Regions from separate parts of the Edwardsiella sp. EA181011 genome, predicted to be linked through region 2. Evidence: predicted binding sites of a transcription regulator. Region 2 holds the regulator's gene; each other region holds the start of a gene.
What was found. The regulator LexA, encoded in region 2, represses DNA repair genes until DNA is damaged. The targets are predictions, from matches to a motif close to TNCTGTATGTACATACAGNA.
Positions count from the first base shown of each region.

Region 1: dinB (DNA polymerase IV) is a predicted target of LexA. The motif match lies at 2,404-2,423, and genes of this name have one in related genera.
Region 3: sulA (SOS-induced cell division inhibitor SulA) is a predicted target of LexA. The motif match lies at 2,795-2,814, and genes of this name have one in related genera.

Region 1 is NZ_CP011364.1:3,697,026-3,703,170, reverse strand. It holds gene QY76_RS16395 (pyridoxal-dependent decarboxylase) at 9-1,721, opposite strand; gene dinB (DNA polymerase IV) at 2,446-3,504, shown strand; gene pepT (peptidase T) at 3,604-4,857, shown strand; gene dcuC (C4-dicarboxylate transporter DcuC) at 4,854-6,145, shown strand, end outside.
Region 2 is NZ_CP011364.1:358,058-364,202, reverse strand. It holds gene citE (citrate (pro-3S)-lyase subunit beta) at 1-406, opposite strand, end outside; gene citD (citrate lyase acyl carrier protein) at 403-702, opposite strand; gene citC ([citrate (pro-3S)-lyase] ligase) at 699-1,775, opposite strand; gene dpiB (sensor histidine kinase DpiB) at 2,163-3,806, shown strand; gene dpiA (two-component response regulator DpiA) at 3,799-4,485, shown strand; gene lexA (transcriptional repressor LexA) at 4,606-5,214, shown strand; gene dinF (MATE family efflux transporter DinF) at 5,368-6,145, shown strand, end outside.
Region 3 is NZ_CP011364.1:3,129,477-3,135,621, reverse strand. It holds gene matP (macrodomain Ter protein MatP) at 16-474, shown strand; gene QY76_RS18855 (hypothetical protein) at 574-786, opposite strand; gene ompA (porin OmpA) at 851-1,906, opposite strand; gene sulA (SOS-induced cell division inhibitor SulA) at 2,268-2,780, opposite strand; gene QY76_RS13890 (TfoX/Sxy family protein) at 2,996-3,619, shown strand; gene yccS (YccS family putative transporter) at 3,646-5,787, opposite strand; gene QY76_RS13880 (YccF domain-containing protein) at 5,800-6,145, opposite strand, start outside.

The DNA of each region.
Region 1 (6,145 bases), 600 kb from region 2:
GCGTGGCATTATTTAATGCCAAGCACCTCATTACGTGCGGCAGTGACGCAATCTACAACGTGCTGCATAATTTCATGGGTTAAATGAACATTCATCGGATACACTTTCAGGGCAAATACGGTTGCATCCGGGTCGTGCGCGTCGCGGTTATATTCAGTCACCCGGAAGCCGGTGCTGAAGCTCATGTACGGAGTATATTGTCCGTTGATTTTCTTACCGCTACGGAACCACTCGTAAAGTTTATTACCGACGTCCATGGTTAGTTTGTTATTGGCGATCAGCTGAGATTTGTAGGACGGATCGCTGAGCTCATGCTGATATTGCTGATGAGCCATAACGCCTTCCGGGTAAATACGGAACAGCGTTACCAGGCTGTAGTCATCGGGGTTGACGCAGACGGTGGCGGCATTTTCATGCAGCAGGTTACGCAGGTAATACTGGTTCTCCAAAATCCCGCCCATGATGGCCTGGAAGCCCTCATAGCCGAAGTATTTCATCGTGGCCCAGCCAGCCAGCGCGCCGGTCGCCGCACGGGAGACCTCCAGCGTGTAGTCCAGCGGGTTGTACGGGGAGCGCGGCTGCAGATAGGCGGAGCCCGGACGTTTCAGGATGCTTTCAAACTCCTCCGCGTTGCGGTAGGTGAAGCAGCTGCTGGCGTAGGGGGTAAAGCCGGCTTTATGGAAGTCAAAGCCGATAGCATCAGCGTACTTCATGTCCTGCAGCGCGCGGCAGTTGGCCTCGATGAACGGCAGCAGCTCTTCGGTGAACTGCAGCGGGTTCTTGGCAAAATCATATTTCTTAAAGGCCAGCCATGACCAGCTGGTGACGGCATCGCAGTACAGCAGCGCCTTGCCGTAGGGGGCGGCGTTGGGGTATTGATCCAGCAGCTTACGTACCCCGCCCACCGGGTCAAAGGCGTTAGCGTCGGTGGTCCCCATGGTACATACCACGGAGGCAACCGGGATTTTCTTGGCCTGCAGCGATTTCAGCACCGCCTCCAGGTCGTTCAGATCCATCGCGTTGGTGTCAGGATCGGTCTTGATGCGGATGATGTTGTCCATCCCCAGGCCCATCCAGTCGGTGCTGTTCAGCATCGTGTAGTGTGCCTGCTGAGAGCACAGCACCTTGGCATCGGTACGGACGCCGCTGTGGCGGGAGTTCGGCAATACGCGGGTCAGCGCATATTTAACATGGTAGGTCCAGCAGCCTGAGCCGCCGTAGGTGTACAGACAGCCGGCGTGTTTGGCGTCCCAGCCGACCATGTTGGCCAGCATCCCGGCGCTTTCCAGCTCGGCGCGGTGAACGTTCCAGGAGTATTCCCCTTCCAAAATATTCGGGGAGAAAATTTCTGACATCACGGCCGCGATAATAGAGGCGGTATTCGCCTGCGGGATCACGTTACACATGGTCAGCGGATGGCCCCAGTTAGGCAGCCCTTCAAACAGAGCGCTGGTATCAGCAATGACCTGGTCGCTGCTACTCATTTTATCGGCCATTTCAATGTCTTTGACTTTATCGAAATCGATAGTCAAAGCCGGATTCTGTCCCAAATAGGCGGGGCCGCCGTCGGCAGGACGTAGCTTATTCAGCTGTTCAATGGCTTTGGCTATCGATTTGGTTAAAGGATCATGATCGTCACTGAATGCAGACGGAAATGCAGAGCGCATCTCTTCGCGGTATTTTGTCCACTGTTTGTCATTATTACAGTTACACGTTTTCATTTTTAATGTCCTTGATATGGTCTCTATCACGTGAGTGATAAGCCGTAGACCCATTTTTCGCTGGTATGACATCACAGCGCAAAGGAAAACGACTCAGGGAATGTCACTAAAGCCTATATTGCATGTATTAACTCTGTTTTCTGGAAACAAAAATCCCGGCTGTATTAAAACAGCGTGTTGTACTGTGTTGAGCGCATCGATTAAAATAAATCATGCTTGGCTCAGCTAACGTTTTTAATTCTAGCACCGCAGCTGCAGTCATCATGAAATAAAGAGTGTAAACACGACAAAAAGCCGATCGCGATGTAAAGTGGGCCAATTATTTTATAATACAAATTGAACTATATTGTGAGTGTACTATTACGTGATGGTCATCCCAATTGTGGCGCAATATCATGATTATGCAAATCCTGTGCCTGAATATTTAAACGCTTTTGGTTGCTAGTTTCGTATGAAACAGAGTTGGTGATATATGAAACATTATGCAATGGTTGTTTTTAATTATTATGAATGATAATTGTGCTGAGGATATTTTGCGTATATTTAATATCACCCTGCTGTAATTAAAACGTGCTTAGAGTTTAACGGCGTCATTATTTATGAACGGACGGGAACGGTTTTCCCGGCAGGCCATGCCCCACCGCCTCCTCACGATAGCGCGACGGTTGAATCGACTCAATTGTGCTGTATACTTATACAGTGCAACTGAGGCGTGGGCAGGCTGATGGGTAAGATCATTCACATCGATATGGACTGTTTTTTTGCGGCGGTCGAGATGCGGGATTTTCCGGCGCTGCGCGAGGTGCCGCTGGCCATCGGCGGCAGCGGCGAGCGGCGTGGCGTGATCAGCACCGCCAACTATGCGGCGCGGCGCTACGGTGTCCGCAGCGCCATGCCGACGGCGCAGGCCCTGAAGCTGTGCCCCCATCTGACGCTGCGTCCAGGGCGCATGGCGGTGTATAAGAGCGTCTCTGGTGAAATCCAACGCATCTTTCAGCGTTACACCCCGTTGGTCGAGCCGCTGTCGCTGGATGAGGCCTATCTGGACGTCAGCGACTGTCCGCTGCACCACGGCTCGGCCACGCTGATAGCCCGGCAGATCCGCGCCGATATCGCCGCCGAGCTGCGGCTGACGGCCTCGGCCGGCGTCGCTCCGCTGAAGTTTCTGGCGAAAATCGCCTCTGACATTAACAAACCCAACGACCAATATGTGATCCCGCCGGAGCAGGTCGATGCCTTTGTTCAGGCTCTGCCGCTGGCGAAGCTCCCCGGCGTGGGGAAGGTGACCGCCGCCCGTTTAGCCGAGCTGGGGCTGCATACCTGCGCCGACGTGCGCGCCTACGATCTGGCCACGCTGCTGCGCCGCTTCGGCAAGTTTGGCCGCGTGCTGTGGGAGCGTAGCCTGGGGCGCGATGAGCGCGAGGTCAACCCCGCTCGGCAGCGTAAATCGGTAGGCGTGGAGAAGACGCTGGCGCAGGATATCGGCGACTGGGCGGCATGCCGTCAGCTGATCGAGCAGCTGTATCCCGAGCTAGAACGGCGGCTGGCCAGAGTCCAGCCGGATCTGCGCATTGCCCGCCAGGGGGTAAAGCTCAAGTTTGCCGACTTTCAGCTGACCACGCAGGAGCACGTTTACCCCTATCTGGATCGGGACGATCTGCTGGCGGTGGCGCGGCAGGCGTGGGATTTGCGCCGCGCCGGACGCGGCGTGCGTTTGGTGGGGCTGCATGTGATGCTGCCCGACCCCGGGCAGCAGAAGCAGCTGTCGCTGGACATTCTTTGAGCCCGGCGCGGCTTTATCGTCGTTCTTGCGGGCGCTTCAAACTTTTATGACACCATTGCTTTTATAATTCCGTCGGTTGACCCTAAAGGAATCTAAGTAATGGATATTATTGACCGTTTTATTAGTTACACCCAAATTAATACCACCACCGATCGTGAGAAAGGGGCCCAGGGCATCATGCCGTCGTCGCCGGGTCAGCGGGTGCTGGCGCAGCGCCTGGGAGAGGAGCTGCGCGCGCTCGGCCTGCAGGAGGTGCAGGTCAGGGAGAATGCCATCGTCACCGCGACGCTACCGGCTAACTGCGATCGGCCGCTGCCGACGGTGGCCTTTTTTGCTCATCTGGACACCAGCGCCGAGCAGAGCGCCGATACCCACGCCCAGGTGCTGCCTTACCGCGGCGGCGATCTGTGTCTGAACGCCGAGCGGCAGATCTTTCTGCGCCAGAGCGCGTTTCCCGAGCTGGCCGACTACGTTGGCGATGATCTGATCGTGACCGACGGCACCAGTCTACTGGGGGCGGACGACAAGGCGGCCATCGCCGCCATCATGAACGCCCTGCAGCACCTGCAGGCCAACCCGCAGATTGCCCACGGCCCGGTCAAGGTGGGCTTTGTCCCGGACGAGGAGCAGGGGCTGCGCGGCGCCAAGGCGTTCGATACCGAGGCCTTCGGCGCTGACTTTGCCTATACCCTGGACTGCTGCGGCATCGGCGAACTGGTGTGTGAAAACTGGAACGCCGGCGATGTTGAGGTGATCTTTACCGGCGCCTCGGCGCACCCGATGTCGGCCAAGGGCAAGCTGAAGAACTCGCTGCTGATGGCCCATAAGTTCATCGCCATGCTGCCGCCGGGCGAGGCGCCGGAGTACACCGAAGGGCGTGAGGGTTACTACTGGGTGAAGCAGCTGTCGGGCAACAGCGCGCGTACCGTGCTCAAGCTGGATATCCGCGACTTTACCGACGCAGGCTATCGCCAGCGGATGGCGTTTATCCGCCAGCTGGCGCAGAGCTGTGAGGCGCTGTGGGGCGAGGGGAGCGTCGTGGCCCACCTCGCTGATCGCTATGCCAACGTGGCCAACAGCCTGCAGGGCGCCGCGAGTTTCCCGGTGGAGATCGCCCTGCGCGCCTACCGGCGCTGCGGTATTACCCCGCGCCCGGTGCCGATGCGCGGCGGCTATGACGGCGCGGTGCTGTCGCAGAAGGGACTGCCCTGTCCCAACCTGTTTACCGGCGCGCATAACTTTCACTCCATCTATGAATACCTGCCGGTGAAATCCCTGCAGGCGGCCAGCGACGTGGTGGTTGCGGCGATCGTCGAGACCCACGCCCACTTCAGCGCAGAGGAGACGGCATGATCCAGGTGATTATCGCGCTGCTGGTGATCGTGGCGGTGGCCCGCCTGATCCTGCGCGGCTATAAGGCGGAGCCGGTGCTGCTGGTGGCCGGCCTGCTGCTGATGTTCTGCACCCAGCTGGCGGGCTGGGGCAGCGTGTTGCCGAAAGGGGTGGCCACGACCGGGATCGCGGCGCTCGACCCCTTTGAGGTGATGCGCGATCTGTTCAGCACCCGGGCGGCGGATCTGGGGCTGATGATCATGGCGCTGATGGGCTTTGCCCACTATATGGATCACATCGGCGCCAACGAGGCGGTGGTGCGGGTGGTGACCCGCCCGCTGCGTCGCCTGCAGTCGCCCTATACCCTGCTGTTCTTCTCTTACCTGCTGGCCAGCCTGCTGCAGCTGGCCATTCCGTCGGCTACCGGCCTGGCGGTATTGCTGATGGGCACCATGTTCCCCATCATGCTGGGGCTCGGGCTGTCCGCCGCGTCGGCGGCGGGGGTGATCGCGACGTCGCTCGGGGTGGCCTATACCCCGACGGCGATCGACGCCATCCGCGGCGCCAAGGCCGTTGAGATGGATGTGGTGGAGTATGTGCTGTACCACCAGGGGCCCGCGGCGCTGGCGACGGTGCTGGTGGTCGGCATCTGCCATGTCTTCTGGCAGCGCCACTGCGATCGGCGCGCCGGCACGCTGCCGCAGGCGGCGGTACGGCAGCAGGAGGATGCGCCCGCCCGCTCCCCCGCCTTTTATGCGCTGCTGCCGATGCTGCCGATTCTGATGGCGGTCGGCTCCTCCAAGCTGTTTGTCAGCGGCATCAACCTGAATATCGTCACCATCGTGATGATCGCCATGGCGATCTGCATGCTGATCGAACTGCTGCGCCTGCGCGACTTCAAGTCGGTGTGCGACGGGTTTAGCCACTTTCTGAAAGGGATGGGGCAGGCGTTTGCCGGTGTGGTTGGCCTGCTGGTGGCCGCCGGGGTCTTTGCGCACGGCATCAAGGTGATCGGCGCCATCGATCAGGTGATCCTGCTGGCCGAACACGTCGGGCTGCCCCCTTTCGCCATGGCCATTGTCTTTGCGCTGGTGACCTTCGCTGCCGCGATTATCATGGGATCGGGCAATGCGCCTTTCCTGGCCTTCGTGGAGCTGATCCCGCAGATCGCCAGCAGCATGGGCGCCAACGCGGTGGCGATGATCCTGCCGATGCAGCAGGCCTCCCATATGGGGCGCGCGCTGTCGCCGGTCTCCGGGGTGGTGATCGCCGTCTCCAGCGGCGCCAAACTCTCGCCCTTTGAGGTGGT
Region 2 (6,145 bases):
ACTCGATGGCGGCCAGCAGGCCGGTGCTGCCCACCTCACGTCCGCAGGTGCGTTCGATGCGGGCAATTTCGTTTTCGATAGCGATGACGTCATCGGCGGAGTCGGTTTTCGGCAGACGTACCACATCGACTCCAGCGCGCACGACGGCTTCCAGATCGGCGACGCCGTACGCGGAGTCCAACGCGTTGACGCGCACGATGGTCTCAATGTCATTGTACAGGGGGTGCTGCAGCGCGTGGTAGACCAGACGGCGGGCAGCGTCTTTTTCACGCAGCACCACGGAGTCTTCCAGGTCAAACATCAGCGAATCGGCTTTATAGATAAAGGCGTTGCTCAGCATGGCGGCGTTGGAGCCGGGAACAAACAGCATGCTGCGACGGGTGCGGGTTTTCTGTTGCGGTGTCATGCGCGATCCTCCCAAGGCAGGCTGACCAGATCGGCGGCGCGCGCCAGCAGGGTTTCCAGACGTGCGCGCAGGACACAGTCGAGCGCGCCTTTATCGTCAACGATCAGCTGTACGCCGCGAATCTGATAGCGGTTGAGGACGTCCAGCACGGTGGCGCGGATGGCGTCGCCAAACTGTTTTTCGACGCTGCTGCTAATTTGCAGATCGAGAGCTTGGTCGTCTTCAATGGGCGCGATGCGCACCATCACGTCGCTCGACTCAAGGGTGCCAGCGACGGCTGCGTGGTTTATTTTCATTTGTCACCTGTAACTAAGACGGATTCCTGGGGCCGGCGCTCTGCGCCCGCCGGCATTGATGCGATCAGCCGGGCCAGATAGGCCCGCGTCGCGTCGGGTACCAGTGGGGTGATTGCCGGAAGATCTTTGCGTACCAGCAGCTTGCGTACCCATGAGGCTGAAATGGGGGTGTTGTGATAGGTCAGCCTGGCCACTTCAACCAGATGGATCGGCGGATAGGGCAGCGCCGGGGTTTCCAGCCAGTAACGCATATCCTGATTGTATTTGGCGGTGACCGGGCAGAAGGGCTCCGTCCCGACGAAGCGGTGGGTAATGCCCAGTGCCGGCGCCAGATACTGCCGGAATATCTTGATATCGATTTCGGTGTAGCAGTTGTCAGCCACCCCCTGCTCTTTAATGAAGTAGCAGGGAAAGGTGGCGCGGGAGATGATGTATTCGGAGCCCGGGTGTAGCGTCAGATTGGCGATATCACTCACACCGGAACGCACCAGCGCCAGCCGATCTTCATAAGAAAAGCGTGAGGTATCCTCACGGACTAAAAACAGGTGTAGCCAGTCGCATTGACTGGCGGCCTGCCGGACGAGGTAGCGGTGTCCGTTGGTGAACGGGTTAGCGTTCATCACGATGGCACCGATTTTTTTCCCTGGGTGGCGCAGCGTCGCTAATGTTTCGGCATAGCGTTGAAGACGGACTTTACTGTTCTCCATCAGTACCATGATCCCGGGAACCCGGGTAATGGTAGAGAAACCGCACTGGTGGAACATCTCTTCGTTTTCTTCTTTTGTATAGATGAAAAGATTATTCCGCCCTAATTCATAGGCCAGGTTGACCAATTCAGTGGCCAGCGTCAGGGCCAATCCTTCGCCGCGGGCGGTGGCGCTGATGGCGACACACTTTATGATATCGCCGGCGATACCGCCGCAGGCGATGATTTTGTTATCCCGCTGTGCACAAATAAATATTTCTACTGATGTATCAATGTTGAGGCCATTTTCACGCAGAAAATGAGTGATGTCGGCAATCCTCTTTTGCTCAGAACGCTTAATCTGGGTGAAAACAGTATTGCTGAACATAAGGATTCCTGCTCTGCGTCGCGATGGTTACGTTAAATAAATGTATCTTTTATCAACTCAATAACTTTTCATTTTCAATCAAAGGTAATAAAACTTTGCTGCCTATTTTTATTCCCCTTGGCTGTTGTTAAATTAATCCTAAATAGGAATTGGGTGGGGATTTTTGACCTGATTCACAAACGGAAAGCAGTTTTAAATCGCCTTAATAGTTTTTATCTTCGTAATTTAAAATAAAGATTTTTATAGACTGGTTTTTATTTGCTTAATTAGTTTAATAGCGATAATCTGCAAAAGTAGAAAAGCATTATGGCCAGAGTGTCAGGAAACAAAACGATTACATTTGAAGCGTTCAAAGGTAATCGAAACGTATTAAAAGGTGAGGTAACGATGGTAAGAATGCCGAATAACAGTGCGGTGAATTTCTTTCGCCGCATGGCGTTCCCCCTGCGTATTTTTTTACTGTTACTGCTGGTTTCCTGCTGCCTGTTTGCCGCGCTGGGGAAGTACCTGTCAGCCAGCTTTGAAGACTACATGATGAGGCAGGTGCGCGACATGGCGATGAACCAGGCCAAGATCATCGCATCGATGGACAGTATCGTGGATGGGGTGAAGGATCGCGACATCCACCGCCTGGCGCTGATTGCCGATCGTCTGGGAACCGGGACTGACTTTGACTATGTGGTCATCGGCGATCGGAACTCTGTTCGCCTGTATCACCCCAATCCGGCCAAAATCGGCCATAAGATGCAGTTCAATAAGCCGGGCGCCATTGAGAAGGGAGAGAGCTACTTTATCTCAGGAAAAGGCTCTCTGGGCCAGGCGCTGCGCGCGAAAACGCCCATTTTCGATCATCAGGGGCAGGTGATCGGGGTCGTATCCCTGGGCTATTTGGTCAGCAAGATCGATAGCTGGCGTCTGGACTTCCTGCTGCCCATGGCCGGGGTCTTCGTGTGCGTGCTGCTGCTGATGATGCTGCTCTCCTGGCTATTTGCCGCACATATCCGACGACAGATGATGGGGATGGAGCCGCGCCAGATAGCCCGGGTGGTGCGTCAGATGGAGGCCCTGTTCGGCGCCGTTTTTGAGGGACTGATTGCGGTCGATCCTGACGGACAGATCACGGCAATAAATCGTAATGCCCGCAAAATGCTGGGGCTAAGCGCGCCGGGTCGTCAGTGGCTGGGGCAGCCGATAAGCCAGGTGGTCTCACCGTCGGACTTTTTCACCGATCGCATCAATGAAGATCGGCGTGATGCCATTCTCACCTTTAACGGGCTGAGCGTTATAGCCAACCGGGCGACCATCCGCTCCGGCGACGGCGATACGCTGCTCGGCGCGATTATCAGCTTCCGTAGCAAGGATGATATCAATGCGCTTAACGCCCAGCTGACCCAGATCCGCCAATATGTTGACAGCCTGCGTACCGTACGCCATGAACACCTCAACTGGATGTCGACGCTCAGCGGGCTGCTACAGATGAAGGAGTACGATCGGGCGCTGGAGATGGTGCGCGGGGCATCGCAGGCGCAGCAGCAGCTGATCGACCGCCTGCGCGATGCGTTCAGTGACAAGGTGGTCGCCGGGCTGCTGTTTGGTAAAGTGCACCGGGCACGCGAGCTGGGGCTGACGCTGACCATCGTCGACGGCAGCCAGCTGCATGCGCTGCCGGCGGGGTTGGACAGCACGGAGTTTGCGGCGGTATTGGGCAATCTATTGGATAATGCCTTCGACGCCAGCCTGAAGAACCCGCAGGGGGGCGGCGGCGTTGAGGTCTATCTGTCGGATGAGGGCAGCGAGGTCATCATTGAAGTGGCCGATCAGGGCTGCGGTGTCCCGGATGCGCTGAAAGATAACATTTTTGAGCAGGGCGTGAGTACCAAGGCGGAAGATCCTGGGGAGCACGGCATTGGCCTGTACCTTATTGCCCGCTATGTCGGGCGTTGCGGAGGCACCATTACGCTGGAGGACAACCAGCCCTATGGCACTCTATTTTCTGTTTTTATCCCGAAGGTGAAGTGTGAACATGAATAAAATTAATATATTAATCGTCGAGGATGAAACGCCGCTGGCTGAGATGCACGCGGAGTTTATCCGCAATCATCCCTGCTGTGGTCAGCTGTGGTTGGCCGGCAATCTGGCTCAGGCCCGGGCGATGATTAAAAGTTTTCACCCGGATTTGGTGCTGTTGGATAACTATTTGCCGGACGGCGTCGGAGTACATCTGCTGCATGAACTGACCCAGCAGCGCTATCCGGGCGGCGTAGTGCTGACCACCGCCGCCAGCGATATGGACACCGTCTCAGAGGCGGTTCGCAGCGGCGCCTTTGACTACCTGATCAAACCCATCGCCTACGAGCGTCTGGGGCAGACGCTGGATCGCTATCAGCAGCGCAATAGCATGCTCAGCGGACATCAGAATGCCAGCCAGCGTCAGATAGACAGCATGTATAACGCCTATGCGCGCGGGGATAGCAAAGAGGATCTGCCGGTCGGCATTGATGCCCTGACGCTGGAGAAGGTGCAGGGGCTGTTTGTGGACGATACGGTACGCCATACCGCCGAAAGCGTGGCGCAGAGCCTGCTGCTGAGCCGTACGACGGCGCGGCGCTATCTGGAGTTCTGTGCGGCGCGTCAGCAGATCGTCGCCGAAATTGTCTATGGCAAGGTGGGGCGCCCGCAGCGTATTTACCGGGCGCAGGGGAAAAGCTGAGCACCGTCTGACCGCGACGGAAAGCACGCCGCGGCCGGTGTTTTGTGTATTTCACGGTTTTAAATTATCCGCTACCTGTATATACTCACAGCAAAACTGTATAAACGAACAGGGGGCGGAATGAAAGCACTTACGGCCAGGCAGCAGCAGGTCTACGATCTGATTCGCGATCATATCGAACAAACCGGCATGCCGCCGACGCGTGCCGAGATTGCCCAGCGCCTCGGTTTCCGTTCACCCAACGCCGCCGAGGAGCACCTGAAGGCGCTGCAGCGCAAGGGGGTGATCGAGATTGTCTCCGGTGCGTCGCGCGGTATCCGCCTGTTGATGGAAGATGAGACGGGGCTGCCGCTGATTGGCCAGGTGGCCGCCGGTGAGCCGCTGCTGGCGCAGCAGCATATCGAAGGGTTTTACCAGGTCGATCCATCGCTGTTTAAGCCCAGCGCCGACTTCCTGCTGCGGGTCAACGGCATGTCGATGCGCGATATCGGTATTCTGGACGGCGACCTGCTGGCGGTGCACAAGACCCAGGATGTCCGCAACGGTCAGGTAGTCGTTGCGCGCATTGAAGATGAAGTGACCGTTAAACGACTTAAAAAACAAGGGAATATGGTACAGCTTCTGCCAGAAAACAGCGACTTCCAGCCTATCGTGGTCGATCTGCGCGAGCAGAACTTCACCATCGAGGGGCTGGCCGTCGGCGTGATCCGCAACGGTGACTGGATCTAGGCTGTATCCCGCTCCGGGGCGTAGCGCCTCTGCGCCGCCAGGCCCGCGCGTTACCCCGGCCCCCACCCCGCGATCCTTCGGCTCGCGGGGTCTTTTTTTTGCGGCCTTCGTGCGCCGCACCGGCGCGATCCGACCAAACGAGGGAACGATGTGATGCGAGGCGTTTTCCAGGAAGACAAGGCGCTGTGGCGCCTGGCGCTGCCGATGATTCTGTCGAATGTTTCCGTTCCCTTGCTGGGCGTGGTCGACACGGCGGTGATCGGTCATTTGGACTCGCCGGTTTATCTGGGCGGCGTGGCGGTGGGCAGCATGGCCACCACCTTTTTGTTTATGCTGCTGCTGTTTTTGCGCATGAGTACCACCGGGCTGTGTGCCCAGGCGTTCGGCGCCGCCGATCGCCCGGCGCTGGCGCGGGCGTTGGTGCAGCCGCTGATCATGGCCCTGCTGGCCGGGGTGGGCATCATCCTGCTGCGCCAGCCGCTGAGCGCGCTGATGCTGCAGATCGTCGGCGCCGAGGCCGCGATACAGACGCAGGCGCAGCTGTTTATGCATATCCGCTGGCTGAGCGCGCCGGCGACCCTGACCAACCTGGTGATTCTGGGCTGGCTGCTGGGGGTGCAGTACGCTCGGGCGCCGGTGCTGCTGCTGATCGTCGGCAACGCGGTGAATATCGCGCTGGATCTGTGGCTGGTGGTGGGACTGGGCTGGAAGGTGGCCGGCGCCGCCTGGGCTACGGTGATCGCCGACTATGTCACGCTGCTGATGGGGGGGGCGCTGCTGCTGCATGTGATGCGTCTGCGCGGGCTGCGCCGGGCGCATTTCCGACACGCCTGGCGCGGTAACCTGCACCGCCTGTTGGCACTGAACCGCGATATCATGCTGCGCTCCCTGCTGCTGCAGCTGTGCTTTGCCTCGCTGACGGTGATCGGCG
Region 3 (6,145 bases), 1.2 Mb from region 2:
CACTGGCAGACAGATATGAAATATCAACAGCTTGAAAATCTGGAGTGTGGCTGGAAGTGGAAATACCTGGTGAAAAAACACCGGGAGGGGGAGCCGATCACCCGCTATCAGGAGCTCAGTCAGGCGCAGCAGGCGGTGGAGCAGCTGCTGCGCCTGGAGCATGAGCCGGTAAAGGTGCTGCCCTGGATCCGCGAGCATATGGATCCGGCGCTGGGCAATCGCATGAAGCAGACTATCCGCGCCCGACGTAAGCGCCATTTTAACGCCGAAAATCAGCATACCCGTAAAAAGTCCATCGATCTGGAGTTTTTGGTCTGGCAGCGTTTGGCGGCGCTGGCGCAGCGGCGCGGCGTCACGCTGTCTGACACCATCGTTCAGCTTATCGAGGATGCGGAGCGCAAAGAGCTGTATGCCAGCCAGATGAGTTCGCTAAAGCAGGATCTGCAGGCCTTTTTACACAGTGAACGGGATTAATATCCAGTTATACCGAATGGACCAGGCTGCGCCTACCCTGAACATTAAATAACGTAATGTTTTTCTGATATCAGTGCTTTATTTTTTCTTCATATATTCCTAAAAAGTAGAAATAGCATATCCATTCAAACTAAAAAGAATAATCTTAGCTTCGCTAATCCTCCTGTCCGCTGAATTTATTTGTTCTGTGTAATCGACGCGGGTCAGAGACACCGCGTTGTCGTTCAGCGCTGCGCGGGCGGAATGAGAAAATAAAAAAAGCGCCGCGGCGCTATTCGGGGGAGGCCCCTTTGCTATTTCTATCCATGCCATATTTTCCCTATCGGCAGGCATAAAAAAACCCCGCAGAGCGGGGTTTTGCATGAAAGGGAAGAACTTAAGCCTGCGGCTGAGAAACTTCTTCTTTGATGCCTTTCACTTCGATAACAACGCGACGATCCGGTGCCAGGCAGTTGATCAGTGCCGCACGCGGTTTCACGTTATCACAGGTAGAACCGGTAACCGGATCAGCTTTACCCATACCACGGGCAGAGATCTTGTCTGCCGGGATGCCTTTAGATACCAGGTAGTCAACCACGGTCTGAGCACGCTGCTTAGACAGCTTCAGGTTGTACTGCTCGGAACCGATGCGGTCGGTGTAGCCCAGAACGACCACGGAGCCGTCTTTCGGATCCATGCTGCTCAGCTGGCTGTACAGCTGATCCAGCGCCTGACGGCCTTCGGCTTTCAGGGTGAACTTGTTGAAGTTGAACAGAACGTCAGACTTCAGGGTGAAACGCTTGGTTTCAACGACCGGAGCCGGAGCCGGAGCCGGGATCGGCGCCGGAGCAGCGACTTCATCCTGACCGAAGCGGTATACAACGCCCAGGCTCAGCATGGTGTTGTCCGGACGTGCGCCGGTTTCGCTGCGGGTGCCAACCTTGTTAACGTACTGATAATCCAGACGGGTAGCCCAGTCTTTGTTCAGTGCGTATTCAACGCCGATAGCGGCCAGCGGAGAAACGCCGGTGTCGTGGCTTGAAGTATAGTCGCCGCCGTCTGCTGCGCCGTGGATATCAGAACGCCATACCATGCCGCCCAGGCGGGTGTATACGTCCAGATCGTCCATCAGCGGGTAGCTCAGTTTGGCAGCCAGCTGTACGCCCTGTGACTTGAATTTGGCATTCACGTCACCGGTGTAGCCCATGCGGCCCAGCCAGTCGTAGCCCATTTCGAAGCCCAGGTACGGGTTGGCTTGGTAGCCGAAGAAAGCACCCGCGCCCAGCTGATTCGGATGGGATTTGGTTGTGCCCATGTCTTCAAAGCTGTTGCTGATAAAGTGGGACCAGCCCAGTTTACCACCGACGTACCAGGTGTCGTCTTTCGGAGCTGCCTGAGCTACGGTAGCGAAACCTGCCAGTGCCACTGCTAATGCGATCGCTGTTTTTTTCATTTTGCGCCTCGTTATCATCCAAATAGGCAATGAGCTATAACTATAGCTCTTGGTTTAATACCTTTTATACGGCTGTCGCTCGGTTTATTACGCTGTTAGCCAGGTAACAATTATAGATATCTCGAACAGCCGCTGCGATAACAAGTCTACAACGAGATTAGAAACTTACAAGTACGATGTGATTATGCTCACCAAAAAAAAAGAGTGTGGTTTGTGTTTTGGTAAACAGGTGGCGTTTTTTTGTGCGTAACTGAAATGGTTTTCAGTCACCCTAACCTCTTAACCGGTGGGGATTTCCCCATTATGAATAACTTATTTTCATATTATGAACGTATCCGCGTTGGATTTATCCTAAAGTGATTTAATGGTAACGCGCAGACCCGTGATGCGTGGCGTGAGCCTGAGGCTGCACCGCCGTGGCCATTTTACCCTCTTGAGGCTGCATCAGCAGTCCGATACTGTGACCGGCCTGCGCCGCACAGTTGAGCCGCAGCCGCTCGGCGGCCGTCAGCGGCGGCAGCCATCCGAGTACGACGCTGTAGTTTCCGCTGCGTAGCGCCTGTTCCATCGCATAGATCGCGTCTCCCGCCTCCGCGCGTCTCAGCTGCATCACTTTATGAACCGGAACGCCGCAGGCAGACAGCCAGCGCTTGCTGGGTTTCTGCTGGGCGGTGATCCACAGCTGCCAGCGGGACTGCTCCCCCAGCTGGCGCAGTAACGGAGGCAGCAGCAGCGACAGCAGCGGCTGCTGGGCGCCATATCCCAGCTCGCTGACAAAACCGCTTTGCGGCACCGTGGGCGCGCTCTGGCAGGCGGGGCGGCTGAATACGACGCTGTCTGTAGCAGGATGCAACGGGGATGTACGCATAGTCATGTTCTCGTTCCGTATACTGTATGCTTATACAGTAATTCTACGCTGTCCGAAGATCAACCTGTTTTTTTGAATACGCTTCGCATTTATCGGATGTAAGGCATTGCGTCGCTCTGTTGTGTATTGGGTGTTCCGGTTGAATTGGTTATGTTGCTAATGGTTATCTGCAGCGATCTGATGACAGGTCATTGATTACAATGATTATTAAGGAGATATACATGAATGGACTGCAGGGTGAAAAACGCCGGGTGGCGGAGTCCCTGTTTGCGGCGCTGGGGCGGGTCTTGCTGCGCTCTCAGTTCGGCGGCCAGGGCGTATGGTGTGACGGGGTGATGTTTGCCCTGATCGCGGAGGGGGAGCTCTACCTACGGGCCCGCGATGCGCAGGGGCGTCACTGTGAAGACTGCGGAATGCAGCCGTTTATCTATACAAAGCGCGGTTTCCCGGTGCGGCTGGGCTATTACCGGGTCGAGGCGGCCATATGGCAACAGCCCCAGCGCCTGGCCACCCTGCTGCGGCGCTCGCTGCAGCAGGCGCGCAGCGACAACGATATCCGTCTGGCGGCGATGCGGCGCCTGCATACGCGTCCGAATATCTCGATCAATATGGAGCGGCGCCTGTATCGGATCGGCATCCGATCGCTGGCCGATTTGGAACGCGTCGGGGCAACTCAGGCTTTCAGCCAGCTGAAGGAGGCGAATCACCAGGTGGACGACCGGGTGCTGTTCGATCTGGCGGCGGCGGTGCAGGGATGCCATAGCGCTGTGCTGCCGCGTCCGGTGAGCGAGGCGCTGCGTCAGTGGCTGCTGGGGAACGCGCACCGCTGGCGCTACAAAAAGTAGTCACCGCCGCGGCGCGCGCTCAGCGGCTATGCCAACGAGGCCTTTAGGCGGGTCAGCTCGGGCAGCAGCTCCAGCATCAGGCTGATCTGCTGCAGCACCAGCTGTCCGGCGCTGTCGCTGGGGAGATTGACCGTCAGCAGGCGCTGCTGCAGCTGCCCGATAGCCTGATGGGTGCGGCGAACGATCTCGTCATCCTGATAGTTAAGCGCATCGTCCATATAGCAGACGGCGTCATTGAGCAGCGCCAGGATGATCGGGTCGTCCAGACGCTGGCGGTGGGCACCCAGCGCGGAGATGTAGCTTAACAGGGTGTGATTGAGGCAGAGCAGGCGAAAGGCCGCCTCTTGGGACTGCACCGAATGGCGCGGCTCCAGCGACATGTTGGAGACGACGGAGGCCAGCTCTGCGTCGCAGTTGTGCGCATCGCGGCGGGCGATACGGTACGCCAGCGCATTAGATTTACCCTGGTGGTACTGTACTAAAATGGCATCCAGATAGCGGCAGTCTGCGTTCAGGGTGCGGGCGATCACCGCCGGGATCTGACGGAAGTGCCAGTCAGGCCAGATGAATGTCACGGCCGCCCAGGCGATGGCGCAGCCCAGCAGGGTATCGAACACGCGCGGCCCCGCGACCTCGAACCCTTCGCCCAGCAGGTTGAAGCACAGCAGTACCAAGAGCGTGATAAACATGGTGGCGTGGGCGTACTGCACGTTGCGAAAGGCGAAAAACAGCACGCCGCTGATCACGATCAGCAGCAGCTGTCCTTCCAGAGACGGCACAAAATAGAGCACCGGCAGGCCGATCAGAATGCCGGCCAGCGTGCCGACGATCCGCAGCCACAGGCGGCGTTTGGTGGCATGGTAGTTTGGCTGGCAGACAAAGAGGCTGGTGAGCATGATCCAGTAGCCGTGCTGCATGCCGGTGAACTGAATGAAGGCATAGCCGACCACCAGCACCAGCGCCATGCGCACCGCGTGGCGGAACAGCGCGGACTGGGGCGTCAGCTGGCGGCGGATACGCTGCAGCATGTCATGCCAGCCGGTAATGCGATCCTCTGCGAGGGTGCTCTCCTCTTCGCGGGTCTCCTCCAGGGTTTGCTCCGATTCGATATTGGCCAGTTGGGCATCGATGGCGCGCAGGTTAATCAGCAGATTGAACAGTGAATTGACCAACGTATGCTGGCGACCATGGCGGGTGGCGATGCGCTCCAGCGTGGATTCCAGATGGCAGAAGGCTCGCTCGAAGCGGGGATCGTGCTGGTAGTGCTGCATCAGGATCAGGCTTTGGGAGAGCTGCGCGCAGGCGCGGGCCTGCAGCATCAACAGGCGCTGAAAGCGGAATAGCACATCGCTGTAGCGGAACATGTCGCTCAGCTGCCGGTACTGAAAGTGCGAGGAGCTGGCGCGCTCATGGATATCCTGCGCCACAAAGTAGTAGTGCATCATCCTGCGGGTGCTGCGCTGTCCGCGATCGCCGCGCAGGCGCGTCAGCAGCGTCAGCTTGGTCTGATTGAGGGTGGTGACCAGATTGCTGTTGGCCATCGCCACGTCGATCAGCGGCTGGTTCAGATCTTCCTCCTGATCCGGGTCAAACAGGTTGGACTTGGCATCCAGATAGACGGCCAGCTGGCTGTAGCTGCGCGCGAGTCCCTCCTGTACCGGGCGAATGGGAAAGAGCAGGTGGACGATCAGCGTCAACAGGTTATACCAGACGGCGCCCAGCAGCAGTAGCAGCGGCTGTTGATACCAGAGCTGGTACATGGACGTTCCCAGCATGGTATAGATGGCGATCAGCAGCGCGCCGAAGGCGATGGTCGCATAGCGCTGCCCCAACGCGCCCAGTAAAATAAAGCCCACCGTCGATAGCATCAGGCCACCGGCAAACAGCCAGGGATAGGGAAACAGCAGCTCGATGGAGGCGGAGGCGATAAAAAAGCAGACCAGGGTGATCAGCAGGTTACGCAGGCGGCCCACCAGTCGATCGTCGAGATCCGTCAGCGCGGCGGCCACGACCCCCAGCGTCAGGGGAATGGTCAGCCGCGGTTGGTGCAGCAGCCAGGGAACCCCGGCGGCACCCGCCAGGGCAATAAATATACGCAGGTTATACAGCAGAGCGCTGTTATAGGCATAGCGGCGCAGGCTGGGCGCAAACGTGATAAAAACGGACATGGCGCAGCGGGCTTATTGAAAGCGGCGGCGCGCGTTAGCCTGGCGCATCTCCTGCGCGACCTCGATCGGAACGACGCGGCGCCCGACCGGCCACAGGGCGATGGCGGCGATCTTAAAGTTGGCAATCCCGACCGGAATGCCGATAAGGGTCACGCACTGCAAAATACCCGCCGCGATATGGCTCAGGCACAGCCACCAGCCAAACAGAACCAGCCAAATCACGTTCAGTAGCGTCCCCCCGGCGCTCAGCAGGCCGTTTTTGCGCTCCGGGTAGAGATCGTCGACGTGCACGGCCTCATTGCCATAGGGAATGAAGGAGAGCTTGGTGATCTCCCAGCAGGAGCGGGTCAGCGGCAGA